DNA from 3 places in the Simplicispira sedimenti genome. Region 2 is predicted to be linked to each of the others. Evidence: predicted binding sites of a transcription regulator. Region 2 holds the regulator's gene; each other region holds the start of a gene.
The links. Region 2 encodes sigma-54, which starts transcription at its own class of promoters, with help from an activator protein. Its sites were predicted from a motif close to TGGCANGNAANCTGCTTT; they were not measured.
Positions count from the first base shown of each region.

Region 1: glnA (type I glutamate--ammonia ligase) is a predicted target of sigma-54. The motif match lies at 2,287-2,304, and genes of this name have one in related genera.
Region 3: MJ602_RS13825 (ANTAR domain-containing response regulator) is a predicted target of sigma-54. The motif match lies at 5,069-5,086, and genes of this name have one in related genera.

Region 1 is NZ_JAKVIJ010000012.1:436-7,561, forward strand. Features, by position in the region: gene MJ602_RS13145 (16S rRNA pseudouridine(516) synthase) at 1-413, shown strand, start outside; gene MJ602_RS13150 (EI24 domain-containing protein) at 449-1,366, shown strand; gene MJ602_RS13155 (competence/damage-inducible protein A) at 1,363-2,181, shown strand; gene glnA (type I glutamate--ammonia ligase) at 2,348-3,763, shown strand; gene MJ602_RS13165 (hypothetical protein) at 4,015-4,500, shown strand; gene glnL (nitrogen regulation protein NR(II)) at 4,519-5,592, shown strand; gene ntrC (nitrogen regulation protein NR(I)) at 5,638-7,126, shown strand, end outside.
Region 2 is NZ_JAKVIJ010000006.1:212,069-219,194, reverse strand. Features, by position in the region: gene argS (arginine--tRNA ligase) at 1-400, shown strand, start outside; gene MJ602_RS08970 (SPOR domain-containing protein) at 415-1,047, shown strand; gene MJ602_RS08965 (thiol:disulfide interchange protein DsbA/DsbL) at 1,102-1,749, shown strand; gene lptA (lipopolysaccharide transport periplasmic protein LptA) at 1,971-2,594, shown strand; gene lptB (LPS export ABC transporter ATP-binding protein) at 2,606-3,373, shown strand; gene MJ602_RS08950 (RNA polymerase factor sigma-54) at 3,373-4,938, shown strand; gene MJ602_RS08945 (HupE/UreJ family protein) at 5,030-5,635, shown strand; gene MJ602_RS08940 (hydrogenase maturation nickel metallochaperone HypA/HybF) at 5,718-6,059, shown strand; gene hypB (hydrogenase nickel incorporation protein HypB) at 6,074-6,988, shown strand; gene MJ602_RS08930 (Kae1-like domain-containing protein) at 6,998-7,126, shown strand, end outside.
Region 3 is NZ_JAKVIJ010000013.1:551-7,676, reverse strand. Features, by position in the region: gene MJ602_RS13845 (efflux RND transporter periplasmic adaptor subunit) at 1-1,102, opposite strand, end outside; gene hpnC (squalene synthase HpnC) at 1,174-2,031, shown strand; gene MJ602_RS13835 (L-serine ammonia-lyase) at 2,299-3,684, shown strand; gene MJ602_RS13830 (branched-chain amino acid ABC transporter substrate-binding protein) at 3,749-4,909, opposite strand; gene MJ602_RS13825 (ANTAR domain-containing response regulator) at 5,097-5,723, shown strand; gene MJ602_RS13820 (amidohydrolase family protein) at 6,033-7,126, shown strand, end outside.

The DNA of each region.
Region 1 (7,126 bases), on a different contig from region 2:
TGGGGCGGCTGGATCAAGACACGACGGGAATGTTGGTGTTGTCGGATGATGGGCAGTTCATCCACAAGACGACCTCACCCAAAAAAAAGGTGCCCAAGGTATACAAGGTCACCACCAAACATGAGATCCGCCCAGAGCAGGTCCGGCAATTGGTGGCGGGGGTGTTACTGCATGACGAAAGCGTTCGGATTGCTGCGGCCGAGTGTAAACAGACGGCAAGCCACGTGTTGGAGCTTACGTTGACCCAAGGGAAGTTCCATCAGGTCAAACGAATGGTGGCCGCGGTAGGCAACCGAGTGGAGCAACTGCATCGTTTTCGGATCGGGGTACTGGAACTGCCTGAGGATTTGGGACCGGGTCAATGGCGTTGGTTGCAGGCGGAGGAAATTGACGCACTGACCCAGAGCCCCTGAACTTTGCCTGTCACCCGAATGCGACGGGACAGGGTATGCTTGCCAGCATGGGATTGATGTTTGATGCAATTTGGCGTGCGGCAATCTACTGTGTGCATCCGCGCGTGATCGCACTTTCGCTGCTGCCCCTGATACTCATGGCAGTGGGGGCTTTGGTTCTTGGTTACTTTTTTTGGCAGCCCGCGCTTGATCTGGCTGCCGCATGGCTCGATGGGTGGCCGCTCCTGGAGTCGTTTTGGCTTCGCCTAGAGGATTGGGGTTGGGGTGGTGCAAAAGCCTGGGTGATTCCACTTCTTGTCGTTTTGGCATTGGCGCCAGTGGTGGTGATGGTTTCGCTGCTGGCGGTGGCGTTTCTGGCCACACCATCGCTCTTGTCACTGGTGGCGCAACGGCGTTTTCCGCTGCTCGAACGCAAGCAAGGGGGATCATTCCTCTGGAGCGTGGCTTGGTCACTGGGCTCCACTTCGTTGGCTTTCGTTGCGCTCATCCTTTCCATGCCCTTGTGGCTGATCCCGCCCTTGGTTTTGATATTGCCACCCTTGATCTGGGGCTGGCTGACCTATCGGGTGATGGCTTTTGATGCGTTGGCCGAACATGCGAGCCGACAGGAGCGCATCGCGCTGTTTGAGCGGCACAAGATGAGCCTCTTGGTGATGGGCGTGGTGACGGGGTTCCTGGGGGCTGCTCCGGCGGTGGTTTGGGCCTCTGGGGTGCTTTTTGTTGCCGCCTTTTTCATCCTGATTCCCTTGGCCATATGGATTTACACCCTGGTCTTTGTTTTCTCCTCGTTGTGGTTCATTCACTATTGCTTGGCGGCGCTGGAGCGTCTGCGGCTTGAGCAAGTTTCTGCCGCTGGCGCGGAGGCAGATCCCGTTCCCCCAGCGTCCGAGCCGACAGGATTGTCTGTGCAACTGCCCTTGCAACTACCCATGGATCAAGAGCCGAAACCATGACGCCTCAATTTGGATTGATTGTCGTTGGAGACGAAATCCTGTCGGGAAAAAGAGCCGACAAGCATCTCAACAAAGTGATTGACCTGCTCTCTGATCGCGGCTTGGCGCTGTCGTATGCGGAGTACGTGGGTGATGAGCCAGAGCGCATCAAGGCCGTGCTGTCCAGGGCCTTTGCTTCGGGCGATGTGGTTTTCTGCACCGGCGGCATTGGTGCGACGCCTGATGACCATACCCGTCTATGTGCCGCGCAGGCTCTGGATGTGTCCCTGCAGTTGCATCCGTTGGCGGCGGAGTTGATTCGCGAACGCATGCAGGCGATGGCTCAGGAAAAAGGAGAGGTGTTTGACCCAGAGCGGCCCGACAACATTCACCGCTTGAACATGGGGTGTTTCCCGCAAGGAGCGTCCATCATCCCCAACCCATACAACAAAATTCCAGGGTTCAGTTGCAGTGGATCCGCCGGGGGGAGCGTCCATTTTTTCCCCGGCTTCCCGGTCATGGCCTGGCCCATGCTGGAATGGGTGCTGGACACGCAGTATGCCCATTTGTTCGGCAGTCAGGCCAAGGTAGAACGATCGGTGATCGTGTACGAGGCCCTGGAGTCCACGCTGACGCCCTTGATGCAGAGGATTGAAGCCACCCATTCTGGGGTTCGGGTGTTCAGCCTGCCTAGCGTGGATCACCCGGTGCACGGTCGCCATATCGAACTGGGTGTCAAGGGTTTGGCGACGGACAGTTTGGCGGCCTGGAAGGACCTGATCGATGGATTGCACCATTTTGGTGCAAAACTAGGCCCTGAAATGGTGCGTGATTGACGGTCCTTGATCTGTCGCGCGTCATTGCACCAACATAGCGCAGACAATCATAAGAGGTCGTCCAAGACTGCGCACCGGATGATCCCTATTTCTTGGAGTTGCAGCTGGCACACTCCCTGCTAGTTGATAGCACCTTTCTTAACAGCCCTCTACCCAGGAGAACCTGATGGCCAAGACCGTTGCAGACGTGATGAAAATGGTGAAGGAGAACGAAGTCAAGTTCGTGGACTTCCGTTTCACCGACACCCGTGGCAAAGAACAGCACGTGACCGTGCCCATTTCTGCCTTCGATGAAGACAAGTTCTCTTCGGGACACGCTTTTGACGGTTCCTCGATTGCGGGTTGGAAAGGTATTGAGGCCTCGGACATGCTTCTGATGCCCGATCCCAACACGGCCAACGTCGATCCGTTCTTCGAGGAAACCACGCTGTTCCTGCAGTGCGATGTGATCGAGCCGGGCGACGGCAAGGCCTATGACCGCGATCCCCGCTCCGTGGCGCGCCGCGCTGAAGCCTACCTGAAGGCCTCCGGCCTGGGCGATACGGCTTTCTTCGGTCCTGAGCCCGAGTTTTTCCTGTTCGACAACGTGCGCTGGAGCACCGAACCCGGTCGCGGCTTCTACGAGATCGAAGAGTACGAAGCCCCCTGGAACACGGGTGCCAAGCTCGAAGGCGGCAACCGTGGCCACCGTCCGCGCACCAAGGGCGGTTATTTCCCCGTTCCTCCCGTGGACACGACCCACGACATGCGTGCCGAAATGTCGCTGATTCTGGAAAGCCTGGGCATTCCGGTGGAAGTGTTCCACCACGAAGTGGCGGGCGCGGGCCAGTGCGAAATCGGCACCAAGTTCTCCACTCTGGTCGAGCGCGCCGACTGGACGCAGAACCTCAAGTACGTCATCTGGAACGTGGCCAATGCCTATGGCAAGACCGCGACCTTCATGCCCAAGCCCTACCATGGCGACAACGGCTCTGGCATGCACGTGCACCAGTCGGTCTGGAAGGATGGCAAGAACCTGTTTGCTGGCGATGGCTATGCCGGCCTGAGCGATTTTGCGCTGTACTACATCGGCGGCATCATCAAGCACGCCCGTGCCCTGAACGCCATTACCAACCCCACCACCAACAGCTACAAGCGACTGGTGCCGCACTTCGAAGCGCCCGTCAAGCTGGCCTACTCGGCCAAGAACCGCTCGGCATCGATCCGCATCCCTTACGTGGCCAACCCCAAGGGCCGCCGCGTGGAAGCCCGCTTCCCCGATCCGATGGCCAACCCCTACCTGTGCTTTGCCGCACTGCTGATGGCAGGTCTGGACGGCGTGGAAAACAAGATCCATCCAGGCGAAGCCGCCACCAAGGACCTGTACCACCTGCCCCCGGAAGAAGACAAGCTGGTGCCCACCGTGTGTCACAGCCTGGATCAGGCGCTGGAATACCTGGACAAGGACCGTGCCTTCCTGACCAAGGGCGGCGTGTTCAGCGACTCCATGCTCGACGCCTTCATTGAGCTGAAGATGCAGGAAGTCACCCGTGCGCGCATCGAGGTCACCCCGACCGAGTTCGACATGTACTACTCGCTCTGATCCCCTGGGCGAACACGACAAAGCGGTCTCCGGGCCGCTTTGTCATTTCTGGGGGGCTGTGACCGATGTGCGGAACCATGGCGCGTGATGCGGCTCCACCGTGGCATGGACCTCACGGCGTTGCCCTTCGTTGCAGACGCATGACAGGCAGCGATTGGAGATGGCGCTGCTTTGGGCGATACTTCCACACCGTCCTGCCCACAGCCCGCCGTGGTGGCTGCTTGCGAGAAAACCGTATGAACCTGAAACTGATGAGCGCACGTTGTCTGCCGCTGTTGCTGGCCCTGGGGGCTGCTTCGGCCGCGCAGGCGCAAAACACCATCTACCGATGCGGCAACGAATACACCAACAACGCCAACCAAGCCCGTGAGCGTGGATGCAAGCCGGTGGATGGGGGTAACGTGACGGTGGTGGAGGGTACGCGCCCTGCTGTAGCGGCTTCCGGTGCGGCCAAGCCCAGCTCCCCGGCCGGTGCTCCCAAGGTCACGGCCAACGACCAGCGTGCGCGTGATTCCGACGCACGCGCCATTCTGGAGGCCGAACTGCGCAAGGCGCAGGCGCGCCGTGCAGAGTTGGTGAAGGAATACAACAACGGGGCTCCGGAGCGCAATGCCCTGGACCTGCGCAACCCGCAAAAATACCAAGAACGGACTGCTGAACTCAAGGCGAGCATTGCCCGCAGCGAAAGCGACATTGAGGGCATACAACGCGAACTCAGCCGTTTGCCTACACCTTGAGAGCCGCGCTGCGCCCGCATGCCATTGACCCATCCTGCGGGCGTCCCCGCGCACATGCTGGCCCTCGACTGGCTCTCCGTGCTGGTGGCGGTGTTGCGGCCCGACGGCGCCGTGATGTTTGCCAATGCCGCACTGGAGCAGCAACTGGGCATGTCGCGTCGCACCCTGGAGGGCGCAGACTTCTCAATGTGTTTTACCGAACCCGCCCTGCTGCAAACAGCGCTCGCCGGGGCGCGCAGCCAGGACTTCGAGGCCCTGCGCTACGAGGCAGGCCTCAAACGCCTGCACCAGGAGCCCTTGCCGGTGCATGTGAACGTGTCGCCAGGGCAGGGCGATGAGCTGGTCGTGGAGCTGTGGCCGCTGGAGCAGCAGGCGCGACAGGACCGCGAAGACCGCCTGCTGGAGCAAGCGCAGGCGCACAAGGAGCTGATCCGCAACCTGGCCCACGAGATCAAGAACCCCCTGGGCGGCATCCGTGGCGCAGCGCAGCTTCTGGAAATGGAGTTGCAAAACCCCGAGCTGACCGAGTACACCGAAGTCATCGTCCACGAGGCCGACCGCCTGCAGGCACTGGTGGACCGCTTGCTGGCGCCGCACCGCCACCCGCACCAGGTGGGCGACGTCAACATCCACGAGGTCTGCGAGCGGGTGCGTTCGCTGATCCTGGTGGAGCACCCCCAGGGCCTGCGCGTGGTGCGCGACTACGACACCTCCATCCCTGAATTCCGGGGCGACCGCGCCCAGCTGATCCAGGCCTTGCTCAATATCGTGCAGAACGCAGCCCAGGCCCTGGCCGAACGCATTGCCGCCGGGGATGCCTGCATCACCCTGCGCACCCGCGTGGCCCGGCAGGTGACTTTTGGGCGCCAGCGCTACAGGCTGGCACTGGAATTGCATGTCATCGACAACGGGCCAGGCGTGCCCGACGCCATACGGGATCGGATCTTCTATCCCCTGGTGTCGGGCCGGGACGGCGGTTCGGGGCTGGGGCTGACGTTGGCGCAAACCTTTGTGCAGCGTCACCACGGCATGATCGAATGCGAAAGCAGACCCGGTCGCACCGATTTCCGCATCCTGATTCCCTTGCCCTGAGGAACCTACGACCCGCTGCACCAACCTGTGGAAGCACCCAAGCCCATGAAGCCGATCTGGATAGTAGATGACGACCCCTCGATCCGCTTCGTGCTCGAGAAGGCCCTGGCGCGCGAGAACCTGCCCACGCGCAGCTTCACGCACCCGCGCGAGGTGCTCGATGCGCTCGAAGCCCTGCAGGGCGGCGATGTGCAGCACAGCGCGCCGCAGGTGCTGGTCAGCGACATCCGCATGCCCGGCGGCAATGGTCTGCAACTGCTGGAAAAGGTGCATGCCCTGCAACCGGGGCTGCCCGTCATCATCATGACGGCGTTCTCCGACCTGGACAGTGCGGTATCGGCCTTCCAGCGCGGCGCTTTTGAATATCTGCCCAAGCCCTTTGACCTGCCCAAGGCAGTGGAGCTGATCCGCCGCGCCGTGCAGGAAAGCGAGCGCGAATCAGTGGCCCAGGACGCGCACGAGGTGGCCCCGGAAATGCTGGGCCAGGCACCGGCCATGCAGGACGTGTTCCGTGCCATTGGGCGCCTGAGCCAGAGCCAGGTCACCGTGCTGATCACCGGCGAATCGGGCTCGGGCAAGGAGCTGGTGGCGCGCGCGCTGCACAAGCATTCGCCCGTGGCGGGTGGCCCCTTCGTGGCCATCAACACGGCCGCCATCCCTAAAGATCTGCTCGAATCCGAACTCTTCGGCCACGAGCGCGGCGCCTTCACCGGCGCGCAGACGCAGCGGCGTGGGCGCTTCGAGCAGGCCGAGGGCGGCACGCTGTTCCTCGACGAGATCGGCGACATGCCTTTCGACCTGCAGACGCGCCTGCTGCGCGTGCTGTCGGACGGCCAGTTCTACCGCGTCGGCGGCCATGCCGCCGTCAAGGCCCATGTGCGCGTGATTGCTGCCACGCACCAGAACCTGGAGCAGCGCGTCAAGGACGGTGTGTTTCGCGAAGACTTGTTCCACCGCCTCAACGTCATCCGTCTGCGCCTGCCGGCGCTGCGTGAGCGGCGCGAGGACGTGCCCATGCTCACGCGCCATTTCCTGCAGCAAAGCGCGCGCCAGCTGGGGGTGGAGCCCAAGCGCATTTCTGACGCTGCTTTGGCGCGCCTGGGGCAGTTCGGCTTTCCGGGCAACGTGCGCCAGTTGGAAAACATCTGCCACTGGCTCACGGTCATGGCGCCCGCACAAACCATTTCGGTGCAGGACCTGCCGCCCGAGGTGCTGGAGGCCCCCAGCGCCACCACCGATCCGCTGCTGGCCACATCGCCGTTGGCGGAGCCGGCGGCAGAACCCCTGCCTGCCGTGGCGGCACCCGTGCCCGTGGCAGGCGTTTCAGCCGTGGCGCACCGACCCGTCGCGTTGCCGCCGGGCAGTCCGTCGCCGCTTGCTGCGCACCCGCTGGTCGATGGGGCAGATGCCACCGCCTGGGAGCAAGCCCTGGAGCGCGAAGCCCAGGGCCTGCTGGCCGCGGGCCAGAACGATATTTGGGATGTGCTGGCGCACCGCTTCGAGTCACGCCTGATTCGCACCGCGCTGGCGGCCA
Region 2 (7,126 bases):
CGATCTGGCGGTGCAGCAGAACAACGACAACCCGGTGTACTACGTGCAGTACGCGCATGCGCGCATCTGCTCGGTGCTCACGGCCTGGGGAGGCGACGTGGCCGGTCTGCAGGACGCGGACCTGTCGGCGCTCGACGGCCCGCAGGCCCAGGCGCTGATGCTGCAACTGGCCAAGTACCCGGCCATGCTCACGGCCGCCACCGAGGGCGAGGCGCCGCACGACGTGACTTTCTACCTGCGTGACCTGGCGGCCAGCTACCACAGCTACTACGACGCCGAGCGCATCCTGGTGGACGACGAAACCGTCAAGCGCGCGCGCCTGGCGCTCATCGCAGCCACCGCGCAGGTATTGCACAATGGACTGGCGGTGCTGGGCGTATCGGCCCCCCGCAGAATGTGAGTGGTAACTGACTTATGAAATCCCAACACCGGGGCGGAACCATTGTCGGCTTCATCGTCGGCCTGATCGTGGGCCTGGGCGCTGCCCTGGCGGTGGCCGTGTACGTGACCAAGGTGCCCGTGCCCTTCATGAACAAGGGCGCGGTGCGCAACGGCGACAACGACGAGGCCGAGGCGCGCAAGAACCGCGACTGGAACGTCAACGCCCCCCTGGCCGGCAAGACGCCTGCCAAGGTGACCGCGCCGCCCGCTTCGGCTGCGGCCTCCGGTGCCGTGGGGGCGGCGCCCGATGCGCGGCAGGCTGCCGCTTCTGCCGCCAAGCCCGCCGCCAGCAAGGCCGAGGGCAAGCCCGGTGCCGATCCGCTGGGGGATCTGGCCAGCGCCCGCGCGGCTGCCGCCGGGCAGGTGGACCCCTTTGATTACTACGTGCAGGCAGGTGCTTTCCGCAACCAGCAGGACGCCGATGCACAGCGCGCCAAGCTGGCCATGCTGGGCTGGGAGGCGCGTGTGAGTGAACGCGAGCAGAATGGCCGCAATGTGTACCGCGTGCGCATCGGGCCGTTTGCCAAGCGCGACGATGCCGATCAGCTCAAGGAAAAACTGGCGGGCGCGGGGGTCGAGTCGGCCCTGGTGCGGGTGCAGCGCTGAACTTTTGCCTGCCCCCTTGCTCCCACCCCCACCTGTCATTGGAGAACCATGGATATGAAACGACGCAGCTTCACCCTTTCTGCCGCATCGGCACTGGCCGCTTCCAGCCTGGCCTTGCCCGTGTGGGCCCAGGCCCAGCCGAAGGAAGGCAAGGACTACACCCGCCTGGGCAAGCCCGTGGCCACCGACGCGCCCGCAGGCAAGGTCGAGGTGATCGAGTTCTTCTGGTACAACTGCGGCCACTGCAACACCTTTGAGCCGGTGTTCGAGTCCTGGGCCAAGGGTGCCGAGGCCAAGGGCGTGGTCGCGCGCCGTGTGCCCGTGGCATTCAATGCCAGCTTTGTACCGCAGCAAAAGCTCTTCTATGCGCTGCAGGGCATGGGCAAGGTGGCAGAGATCCATCCGCGCGTGTTCCGTGCCATTCACGTCGAGAAAATCAATCTCTCCAAGGAAGATGCCATCATGGCCTGGATGGCCAAGCAGCCCGGCATCGACATGGCCAAGTTCAAGGAAATGTACGCTTCCTTCAACGTCGCCAGCCAGGCACAGCGGGCCGCGCAATTGCAGGAGGCCTACGGGGTCGAAGGCACGCCGTCCATGGGCGTGGCGGGTCGGTTCTATACCGACGGCACCATGGCAGGCAGCCTGAATGCGGTGCTGCAGGTGGTGGACCACCTGGTCGCCGTGTCCCGCAAGGGCTGACGCGCTACCCCCCCCGGTTTCCAGCGCCGGATTCCGTGGGTTCTGCGTCCCGGCCCCACGGGCCGGGGCTACAATGCTTGCAAGATTCGTGCCCTGCACAATATTTGCATGCCCCTGCGCGGCATGTCTGACAGGAAAGCCGCATGGACATTCGTTTTTTGACCCGCCCCGGCCGTACGACCACGGTACGGGCCCGGCGTGCATGGGCCGCAGCCCTGCTGATGGCTGCCGCCCTGGGCGGCTCCGTGCCTGCCCTGGCCGAAAAGGCCGATCGCAACAAGCCCATGAACATCGAGGCCGATGCGCTGCGCCACGACGACCTCAAGCAAACCAGCGTGTTCACCGGCCGGGTGGTCATGACCAAGGGTAGCATCGTGCTGCGTGGTGCGCGCCTGGAAGTGCGCCAGGACGCCCAGGGCTTCCAGTTCGGTACCGTCAGCGCCGAGCCCGGGCAGCGCGCCTTTTTCCGCCAGCGGCGTGACGTGGCGCCGGGCGCTCCCGAGGAGTACATCGAGGGCGAGGGCGAAGTCATCGAATACGACGGCCGCAACGACGCAGTGCGTTTCGTGCGCCGCGCCGAACTGCGTCGCCTGCGCGGCACGGCGGTCAGCGATGAGATCACGGGCGCCGTCATCGTCTATAACAACCTGACCGACGTGTTCACCGTCGATGGCCAGAAGGCCGCGCCCAACGCGGCAGGCGACGGCCCGGCACCGGGCGGGCGTGTGCGTGCCGTGCTCTCGCCCAAGGAGCCACCTGCCGGGGCCGCGTCGGCCCCGGTGCAGGAACCTGCCAGCGCCAGCCCGGCCCTGCGGCCCAGCAGCACGCTGGGCGGCACGCGGTGAACGGGGGCGGCATGGAGCACAACGAACCCGCAGCGGCGAACAGCCGGCTGGAAGTGCTGCACCTGGCCAAGGCCTATGGCAGCCGCAAGGTGGTCAAGGATGTCTCGCTCACCGTGCAAAAGGGCGAGGTCGTCGGTCTGCTCGGCCCCAACGGTGCGGGCAAGACCACCTCGTTCTACATGATCGTCGGCCTGGTGCGCAGCGACGCCGGCGACATCCGCATCGACGGCCAGTCGGTTGCACACATGCCCATCCACCGGCGCTCGCGCCTGGGGCTGTCGTACCTGCCGCAGGAGGCGTCGATCTTTCGCAAGCTCAGCGTGCAAGAGAACGTGCGCGCCGTTCTGGAGCTCCAGCGCGACGCCCAGGGCCAACCACTCAGCAATGCGGTGATCGAGGAACGCCTCACGGCGCTGCTGCAGGAGCTGCGCGTGGACCACCTGCGCGAATCGCCCGCCATGGCCCTGTCGGGCGGAGAGCGGCGCCGCGTGGAGATCGCACGCGCCCTGGCCACGCAGCCGCGTTTCATTCTGTTGGACGAGCCCTTTGCCGGCATCGACCCGATCGCGGTGATCGAGATCCAGCGCATCATCGGCTTTCTCAAGGAGCGCGGCATCGGTGTGCTCATCACCGACCACAACGTGCGCGAGACGCTGGGCATTTGTGACCACGCCTTCATCATCAGCGACGGGCATGTGCTGGCCCAGGGCACACCGTCCGAGATCGTGGACAACGCCGAGGTGCGCCGCGTGTACCTTGGCGAACACTTCAGGATGTGATGAAGCCAGGGCTCTCGCTCCGCGTATCGCAGCACCTGGCGCTGACGCCGCAATTGCAGCAGTCCATCCGGCTGCTGCAACTGTCCACCCAGGAGCTGTCGCAAGAGATCGAGCAGATGCTCGACGAGAACCCATTCCTGGAACGTTCCAGCGACGAGGCCGAGCGCGAGGCCTTTGGCCTGAGTCAGGCCGACATGCCTGCGCAACGGGACGATGCCACCGCCGATGCTGCTATTATTTCAGGAGCTGCTGGCGCAGATACAGCAAGCGCAGAGGGCCAAAATGATGCCGAAACTTCCGTCCTGGGTGAAGAACCCGGCTGGGAGGGCGACGGCACCACCGAGATCGCTCCCGACGACAGCGAATGGGGCGGTGACGCCCCAGCGCGCCAGCAAGGCGCTGCTGCCGATGAGGACACCGACGCCACGGAATGGGTGCACACCCAGGAATCCCTCACCGAGCATCTGCACCGCCAGGCCCTGGCGCTGCGCCTGTCCGACGTGGACAGGGCGGCGCTGCGCTTTCTCATCGAATCGCTGACCGAAGACGGCTACCTTGAAGACCCGATCGAGACCCTGGCCCAGGGGCTGGCGGGCACGGACGACCCGGAGCAACTGGATGAACTGGTGCACCACTTCACGGTGGCGCTGCGTCTGTTGCAAAGCCTGGAGCCCACCGGCGTGGGCGCGCGCAACCTGGCCGAATGCCTGGGCCTGCAACTGCGCGCGCTGTTGCAGGAGGGCGCGGCCGACGCCGAGACCGTGCAGGCGGCCCTGTGCATCTGCGGCCAGTCGCTGGACCTGCTGGCGCGGCGCGACGTGCGCCGCCTGGTGCAGCTGTGCGGCTGCAGCGAGGAACGCACCCGTGCCGCGATGGCGCTGATCACCCGGCTGGAGCCGCGCCCAGGCCGGCGCTTTGCCGATGTGGAGCGCAACGCCGTGGTGCCCGACGTGCTTGTCACGCGCAGCGGTCGCAGTGGGCAGAACTTTGTGGTGCAGCTCAACCCCGAGGTCATGCCCAAGCTGCGCGTGCACGACGTGTACGCGGGCGCCTTGCGCGGCCACCGCGGGGGCGAAGGCCACCAGGCGCTGCAACAGCGCTTGCAGGAGGCGCGCTGGTTCATCAAGAACATCCAGCAGCGCTTTGACACCATCCTGCGCGTTTCGCGCGCCATCGTCGAGCGGCAGAAGAACTTCTTCGTGCATGGCGAGCTGGCCATGCGCCCGCTGGTACTGCGCGACATTGCCGATGAGCTGGGCCTGCACGAATCGACCATCTCGCGCGTGACCACGGCCAAGTACATGGCCACGCCGCAGGGCACGTTCGAACTGAAATATTTCTTCGGCTCGGGCCTGGGCACCGACACGGGCGGCAACGCCTCCAGCACGGCGGTGCGCGCACTCATCAAGCAGTTCATCGCCGCCGAAAGCCCCGCCAAGCCCCTGTCCGACAGCCAACTGGCCGACATGCTCAAGGAGCAGGGCATCGAGTGCGCGCGCCGCACCGTCGCCAAATACCGCGAGGCGCTGCGCATTCCGGTCGCCACGCTGCGCAAGGCGTTGTAATCTTCGGCTCTGTGCCCCGCCGGCCGGCGCGGGCGCTGAAACAACGCCGGGGTGTTTCCCGCCCCCCGATGGCCTCGGCCAGGAGATGGACATGCGACGCGACTGCCTTGGTGCCATGGTTTTGCCGATGTGGGGGCTCTGCATGGTCGCGGGGTCCGCCCACGCCCATGGGGGCCCGGGGCCTGCCCAGGCCGCCACGTGGTTCAGCGGCCTGGTCCATCCGGTGCTGGGCGCCGACCATTTGCTGGCGATGCTGGCCGTGGGGCTGTGGTCCGCCGCGGCTCCCGCGCGGCGCCGCTGGCAGGCGCCCGCCCTCTTCGTCTCCACCATGCTGCTGGGCGCGCTGGCGGCGGGCTGGGGGGCCAGGGGGCCCGCTGGCGGGCTGGAGGCCGCCATCGCCGCGAGCGTCGCCGCGCTGGGCGTGCTGCTGCTGGGCCGCGCGGTGCTTCCCCGCGCCTGGTGCATGGGCCTGGTCGCTGCCGCCGCGCTGCTGCATGGCATGGCCCATGGGCTGGAGTGGGACCCTGCCACCCCCTGGCTGGCTTACGGCGCGGGCTTCACCCTGACGACGGCGCTGCTGCACCTCGGCGGCCTGGGGCTGGGCCTGGCGCTGCAGCGCATGCATGCAGCATGGCTGCGCGTGGCCGGAATGGGAATCGGCGGCGCCGGCCTGGCCATGCTGCTGGCGCGCGCTTGAGCCATGTACGTCCCTGCACATGCCCCGGGTACGGCGCACAGGCGGCCGGGCCTGGGCGGTGCGCAATGCGGGGAGCAGGTCCGTGCATGAGCTGAGCCTGGCCGGTGGCATCCTGCAGGTGGTGGAAGACGCGGCGGCGCGCGAGGCCTTTGCGCGCGTGCTGCAATTGCGCCTGGAAGTGGGCCGGCTCGCTGGGGTGGAAGTGCCGGCGTTGCGCTTTGCGCTGGACGCCATCGCCCCGGGAACCCTGCTCGAAGGGGCGCAAGTCCTCATCGACGAGCCGCCCGGCCGTGCCTGGTGCCCGGGCTGCGGTGCCGCGGTGGAGATCGTGCAGCGCGGCGATGCCTGCCCCGCCTGCGGCGGCTACGGGCTCGCCCCCCAGGGTGGGGACGCATTGCGCGTGCTGGAGATGCAGGTGGCATAGAAAGGAAGCCGAACATGTGTGTCGTGTGTGGATGCAACAACCCAGAGGTACCCGCGGCCGCCGGTGCGCAGGTGGATGCCCGCACGGGCGATCTGCACTTTGGCGCCGGCGCGGCGCGGGTGTCGGTGCCGGGGCTGAGCGAATCGCGCACGCTGCGCATCGAACAGGACGTGCTGGGCGCCAACAACCAAGTGGCGCAGCACAACCGCGCGCATTTCCATGCCCACGGCGTGCGTGCGCTCAACCTGGTCTCCAGCCCCGGCTCGGGCAAGACCACACTGCTGTGCGCCACCATCCGTACCTTGCAGCAGCAACACCCCGAGCTGCCGCTGGCCGTGATCGAGGGCGACCAGCAGACCTCGCACGACGCCGACCGCATCCGCGCCAGCGGCGCGCCGGCCATCCAGGTCAACACCGGCAAGGGTTGCCACCTGGACGCCCCCATGGTGGCCCAGGCCTTCGCCCGCCTGGCGCTGCACGACCATGCGCATGAACACGGGCACCACGACCACGGGCACGGGCGCCACCACCATCCGCAGTCGCTGCTGTTCATCGAAAACGTGGGCAACCTGGTGTGCCCCGCGCTGTGGGATTTGGGCGAAGACGCCAAGGTGGTCATCCTCTCGGTCACCGAGGGCGAGGACAAGCCGCTCAAGTACCCCGACATGTTCGCCGCGGCACAGCTCATGGTGCTGACCAAGACCGACCTGCTGCCGCACCTGAGCTTCGACGTGCAGCGCTGCATGGACTATGCGCGCCGCGTCAACCCCGGCATCCGCATCCTCCAGCTCTCGGCCACCACGGGCGAGGGCATGGACGCCTGGCTGGATTGGCTGCTGCACCCCGATGCCATCGAACCCACCAGCGTGCAGACACGCATCGCGCAGCTCGAAGCCGAGCTGGCGCGGCTCAGATCCGGGCAGGGTTGAGGGGGCGCCATGGCACGCATCCTGGCCTGCGGAGCCTTCCTGAAAAACAGCGCTTGCCTGTTCGATACCCAGGCGCCCCAGACGCCGCTGTGGTCCGCCGTGCATGGCGACCTGTCCGACCCGGCCGCGTGCGCGGCG
Region 3 (7,126 bases), on a different contig from region 2:
TTGGAGCCGATTTTGGCTGAAACACCACAACCTTTTGCCCCGGCGTGAGCACATGCACCCCGGTGCTCACCACCTGCATGCCCGGCGTGAGGCCGCCCACGATGACGGCGTCGTTGCCGTCGGCCGTGGCCACCTGCACCACCTGCGAGCGCACCGTGCCCTTGTCGGCCTCGTACACCCACACTGCCGTTGCCTGGCCCTCCTGGCGCAGCGCCGTGGTGGGCAGCTTGATGGCCTGCAAACCCTTGGCCGCCAGCGCCTGCGGCACCACATGCACCGTGGAGCCCAGCGGTGGCGCAGTGGCCGGGTCGATTTTCACCTTGACGGTGAAGGTGCGCGTGACCGGGTCGGCACTGGCCGCCACCTCGCGCACGGTGCCGGGCAAGGACTCGCCCGTGGACCAGGTGCGCACCTGCACCGGCTGGCCCGGCTCCAGGCGGGTGACCTTGTCCTCCGGCACGGCGATGACCACATCGCGCGCGCCATCGTGCGCCAGACGCAGCACGGGCGTGCCTGCGGCCAGCACCTGGCCGGGCTCGGCATCAATGCCCGTGACCACGCCCGAAGCGTCTGCCTGCAGGCGCGTGTACTGCGCCTGGTTGCCCTGGGCCTGGGCCTGCGCCTGGGCCTGCTGCAATTGCGAACGCGCCGCCTTCAGCGCGCTTTCGCGGCGCTCGAGCTCGGCGCCGCTGATGAAGTTCTGCTCCTTGAGCTTGCCGAAACGCTGGAAATCGGCTGCCGCCAGCTCGTACTGCGTTTGCGCTGCGGCCACCTGTGCGCGCGCTGCGGCGGCGCTCAACTGGTAGTCCTGCGGGTCGATCTGCGCCAGCACCTGCCCGGCCTGCACGCGCTGGCCCAGTTGCACGGGGCGCTCGACCAGCTTGCCCGCCACGCGAAAGCCCAGGCGCGACTCCACGCCTGCACGCACCTCGCCCGCGTACTCCTGCACCGTCTGCAGCTCGCTGGCACCCACCGTGAGCAGCTTGACCGCCCGCACCGGCTCGGGCGGGGGCTCGGGCTGCGAGCAGGCGGTGACCAGGGAAAGCAGGGCCAGAACCCCCAAAAGCCCCATACGGGGCTGTGCTGCGGACGAAGTTCGCATGGATGTGTCCAAATAATTACTGACTGACTGGTTAGTAATCTATGTGATCGCTTGTCCCTTGTCAAGCGACAATGCAGCCCGTGAACACACCCCTGCCCCCACCTGTCACCCACTACGAGAACTTTCCCGTGGCGTCCTGGCTGTGCCCGCCGCACCTGCGCGCACCCATTGCCGCCATCTACGCCTTCGCGCGCACGGCCGACGACATCGCCGACGAAGGCCCGGCCAACGCCGCCCAGCGCCTGGCCGACCTGGCCGCCTACCGGGCCGACCTGCACGCCATCGCAGCGGCGCAAGCGCCCTCGGAGCGCTGGTCCGCCGTCTTTGCCCCGCTGGCCGCCATGCTGAAAAGCCACGCCCTGCCCGTGCCGCTGCTGGACGACCTGCTCAGCGCCTTCATCCAAGATGTGGAAAAAACCCGCGATGGCGCCGGCTACGCCCACCGCACCGAATTGCTGGACTACTGCCGCCGCTCGGCCAACCCCGTGGGCCGGCTGCTGCTGCACCTGTACGGCGTGCAGGGCGCGCAGGCGCTGGACGAAAGCGACGCCATCTGCACCGCGTTGCAGCTCATCAACTTCTGGCAGGACCTGAGCGTGGACCTGCCGCGCGCGCGCTTTTACCTGCCCGACGAAGACTGCGCCGCCCACGGCGTGGACCGCGCCCAGTTACTGGCCTTGCGGCCCACGGCGCAGACCACGGCCCTCATCAACGAGCTCTCGCGCTGGACGCGCGCCACCATGCTGCGCGGCGCGCCCCTGGTACACCGCGTACCCGGCCGCATGGGCTGGGAGCTGCGCCTGGTGGTGCAAGGCGGCTTGCGCATTCTGGACAAGGTGGACGCCCTGCAAGGCCGCAGCCTGTGCCAGCGCCCCCGCATCCGCGCGTGGGACGCACCGGGCATGCTGGCCCGCGCCCTGGCGATGTAAGAACGTGTTCACGTTTTAAGTAAGAAACATTCATGCCCCGCAACCCGCGCTGAAGCCTGTGCGCCTTGGGCTACAAGATCCAAAGAAAATTGGGCTCTAGCGCCCGTATTCATTGCGCAAGCAGCTATTGTTTTTATAGCAAACAACACCCCGCGCAGGGCATAGCCAGCGGCAGAGCACACCAACACCTCAGGGAATGTGCGCTTGCCAGCGCGCTGCGGCAGCCCCACGCTTGAGGCCACACAGCTTGCGCTCAGCGCACACCCCATGACCGTCAGCGTTTTCGACCTCTTCAAGATCGGCATCGGCCCATCCAGCTCGCACACTGTGGGCCCCATGATTGCCGCCCGGCACTTTGCCAGCCAGCTCCAGGCGGCGGGCCTGCTGGGCGCCACCCAGCAACTGAACACCGAGCTGTTCGGCTCGCTCAGCGCCACAGGCCGGGGCCACGGCACCGACAGCGCCGTGCTGCTGGGCCTGGCCGGGCACGAGCCCGACCGCATCGACCCCGACCAGATCGCCCCTGCGCTGCTGGACATCCGCAGCCGCCAGCAACTGGCCCTGCTGGGCGAGCACACGGTGCGCTTTGTGGAAAAGGAGCACCTGCTGTTCCGGCGCAAAAGTCTGCCCTTCCACCCCAATGGCCTGCGCTTTGCCGCGCTGGACGCGCAGGGCCAGGAACTGCTGGGCGCCGAATACTTCTCGGTGGGCGGCGGCTTTGTGGTCGATGCGCGCGGTGAGCGCGTGTTCAGCCGCCCCCCTGCACCGCTGGCCGAAAGCCCGGTGCCCTACTCCTACGCCAGCGCCACCGAGCTGCTGGCGCTGTGCCGCACGCACAGCTTGAGCGTGGCCCAGTTGCAGCGCGCCAATGAAGAGCACCTGCGCAGCCCCGCGCAGGTGCACGACGGCCTGGCCGCGCTGTGGCAGACCATGGCCGCCTGCGTGCAGCGTGGCTGCGCCGCGCAGGGCCACCTGCCGGGGCCACTGCAGATCCGGCGGCGCGCGGCCGAGCTACAGCACAAGCTCAGCAGCGCCCCCGAGGCCGCGCTGCGCGACCCGCTGTCCATGCTCGACTGGGTCAATCTGTACGCCATGGCCGTGAACGAGGAAAACGCCGCCGGCGGCCGCGTGGTGACGGCGCCCACCAACGGCGCCGCAGGTGTGATCCCGGCGGTGCTGCACTACTACGTGAAGTTCATCCCCACCGCCACCGAGGCGGGCATTGCCGACTTCCTGCTCACCGCAGGCGCCATTGGCGGCATCTACAAGATGAACGCTTCGCTCTCGGGCGCCGAAGTGGGCTGCCAGGGCGAGGTGGGCGTGGCCTGCTCCATGGCCGCAGGCGCGCTGGCCGCCGTACTGGGCGGCACGCCCGCGCAGGTGGAAAACGCTGCCGAAATCGGCATGGAACACAACCTGGGCATGACCTGCGACCCCGTGGGCGGGCAGGTGCAAATCCCCTGCATCGAGCGCAACGCCATGGGCGCCATCAAGGCCATCAACGCCGCACGCCTGGCACTGCGCGGCGACGGCACACACGTGGTGTCGCTGGACCAGGTCATCCGCACCATGGTGCAGACGGGCAAGGACATGATGTCCAAGTACAAGGAAACCTCGCGCGGCGGCCTGGCCGTGAACGTGGTCGAGTGCTGAAAAAACGGGCACCGAGGGCTCAATGCCCCCAGCGCCCGCTGCTCTGTGCTGAGCCGTGTGCCGCTTACCAGCGGTCCGAACGCATGCGCAGCTCCCAGCTGCCGCGCCGCAGCTCGTACACGCCCACAGCGGCGTAGCGCTGCTCTCCCTTCTCATCCCACTTCATGGTGCCGGTGACCGGCGCGTAGCCATTGATACGGCGCAGCGCCGCCGTCACGTCCTTGGGCTTGACCGACTTGGCCGCCTGCATGGCGGCGGTCAGCACATAGGTGCTGTCGTACGAGTAGTGCCCACCATAGGCTGGCGGCACCTTGAAGGCTTCCAGGTAGCGCTCCAGGAACGGGCGGCCCGCCACAAACTCCTTGGCCTCCAGCACCGGCGAAGTGGCAAAAATGCCCTGGATCTGCCCCGCCGCCTTGACCATGTCGGTGGTCTTGACCGTGTCGCCCCCCAGCAGGCGCACGTTGGTGTAGTCGATCTTGGCCAGCGCGGCAATCAGCGCCACGGCCTGGAAGTCGTTGAGCGTGGAGACAATGACGCCCACCTTCTCGGACTTGATCTTGGCGGCCAGCTCGTCAAAAGCCACGGTCTTGTCGTCGAACGACTGGCGCAGCACCACCTCGCGCTTTTCCGCCTTGAGCTGCTCGACCGCACCATCGGTCAAACCCTTGCCGTAGGGCGTGCCATCGTCCAGCGCGGCAAAGCGCACATCGCCAAACTGCGACGACGCAAACGAACCAATGGCCCGGGCCTGCAGGTTGTCGTTGGCCACCATGCGGAAGGTCGTCTCGTGTCCCAGTTGCGTGAACTTGGGGTTGGTGGAAATGGCGATCTGCGCAATGCCTGCCGCTGCATAGATAGGCGCCGTCTCGATGCTGACACCCGAATTGAGGTGCCCCACCACCGCGACCACGCCCGCATCCACCAGTTGCTGCGCCACGGCCTTGCCGGTAGCCGCATCGGCCTTGTCGTCCACCGACATCACCTCCAGGGTGACACGCTTGCCCTCAATGCTGAAATTGGCCTTGTTCAGCTCGTTGACGGCCAACTGCACGCCATTGAGCAGATCCTTGCCCAGTGCGCTGAGCGGGCCGCTCAGCGGCTGCGCGACACCGATCTTGATGCTGTCGGGGATATTGCTGCAACCCGTGAGCAGGCCACCTGCGGCCCAGGGTGCCAGGGCCAGACCAGCAGAAAAACGGCGCCGGTTCAATGGTTGGATCATGCTGAAAACTCCGTCGGATAAATGAAATATCACAGGGGTATATAAGACGCCCGCAAATTTCCCTACCGGGTAAGCCCGACCATTAGTTACTTTCAGGCGCCGCAAGGGCCGCAGATGCACCAAAAAAGTGCAACGCACGGCGCGCTACACATCGGGCCATGGCATGTTTGTTGCTGCGGATGCGGGCATGAACGACACGCTGCGCATTGTGGTGGTGGCGCCCGACCTGGCCATCACCAACCCCGACGACCAACACGCCGCGCGCCTGGCGGCGCGCTCGCGCATGCTGCGCATCGGCCTGCTGGAAAACAACTACAACCTCGTGGCCGCGATACCGGCCGACACCTTCCTGGCCGAGCGGCTGGCGCAATTGCAGCCCGACCTCATCATCGTGGACAGTGAAAGCGAAGCCCGCGACGCCCTGGAGCATGTGGTGCTGGCCACGCGCGAGGCGCCCCGCCCCATCGTCATGTTCACCAACGACGAGGACACCACCCACGTCAAGGACGCCGTGGCCGCGGGCGTGTGCGCCTACATCGTGGCCGGGCTGGCGCCCCAGCGCATCCGCCCCATCCTGGACGTGGCCATGGCCCGCTTTGCCCACGAACAGGCCCTGCGCGCCGAACTGGCCGACGCCCGAACCGAACTGCAGGACCGCAAGACCATCGACCGCGCCAAAGGCCTGCTCATGCAACGCCAGGGCCTGAGCGAGCAGGCCGCCTACGAAAAGCTGCGCAAAACCGCCATGGACAAGGGCCTGAAGCTGGGCGAGGTGGCCCGGCGCATGCTGGACATGGTGGATTTGCTGGGGTAAGCAGCGGCAGGCTCGGACCGCTCGCGGTGCGCTGGTTGGCGCCACCCACCCTGCGGGCACGACACCTGCGCACCAGCGGCGCGGATCACCGGGACTTGCATGGCACAGCAGCCGACGCCATGCGGTTTATGCTTGGCGACATGCTTGTGCACCCCAGGTATTGCCACCTGTCCCGCTTGGAGAGCCCGATGGTCTTTGCTGCTGCGCCGCTGGCGCTGAAGGTTGCCGCCACGCCCCTGGCGCTCTGCAGGCGCCCCACAGCAGCGCCCGCACAAGCCTGCGGTGCATGGCCTGCTGAAGGAGCCCATGATGCTTGACCTGCTGATCACCCATGCCAGTCTGCCGGATGGCCGTTGCGACATGTCGGTCGCCGTTCAGGGAGGCTGCATCGTCGAGGTGGCACCCGGTTTGCACGCACCGGCGCACGAAACCGTGCATGCCCAGGGCCAGTTGCTGAGCCCGCCGTTCTGCGATCCGCACTTTCACATGGACGCGACGCTCAGCTACGGACTGCCGCGCGTCAACCACAGTGGAACGCTGCTCGAAGGGATCGCGCTTTGGGGCGAACTCAAGCCGATGCTGACCGAGGAGGCGCTGGTCGAACGTGCGCTGACTTACTGCGACTGGGCGGTGGCCAAAGGCTTGCTGGCCATCCGCAGCCACGTGGACACCAGCGACCCCAGCCTGTTGCCGGTGCGCGCCATGCTGGAGGTCAAAAACCGCGTTGCGCCCTACTTGGACTTGCAACTGGTCGCCTTTCCGCAGGACGGCGTGCTGCGCACCCCAGGGGGCCTGGACAACCTCCAGCGCGCGCTCGATCTGGGCGTGGATGTGGTGGGCGGCATTCCGCACTTTGAACGCACCATGGGCGAAGGTGCGGCCAGCGTGAAGCTGCTGTGCGAGCTTGCCGCCGAGCGGGGCTTGCCGGTGGACATGCACTGTGACGAGAGCGACGACCCCCTCTCGCGCCACATCGAGACGCTGGCATTGGAGACGCAGCGCCTGGGCCTGCAGGGCCGGGTCAACGGCTCGCACCTCACGTCCATGCACAGCATGGACAACTACTACGTGAGCAAGCTGATTCCGCTGATCGCCGAAAGCGGGGTGAGCGCGGTGGCCAACCCGCTCATCAACATCACCTTGCAGGGGCGGCACGACACCTACCCCAAGCGCCGTGGCATGACGCGGGTGCCCGAGTTGATGGCAGCGGGTGTCACGGTCGCGTTCGGCCACGACTGCGTGATGGACCCCTGGTATTCGCTGGGCAGCGGCGACATGCTGGAGGTCGCGCACATGGGCTTGCACGTCGCGCAGATGACCAGCCAGGCTGGCATGCGCCAATGCTTCGACGCCGTGACGGTGAACGCCGCACGTGTGATGGGACTGGATGGCTACGGCATCGA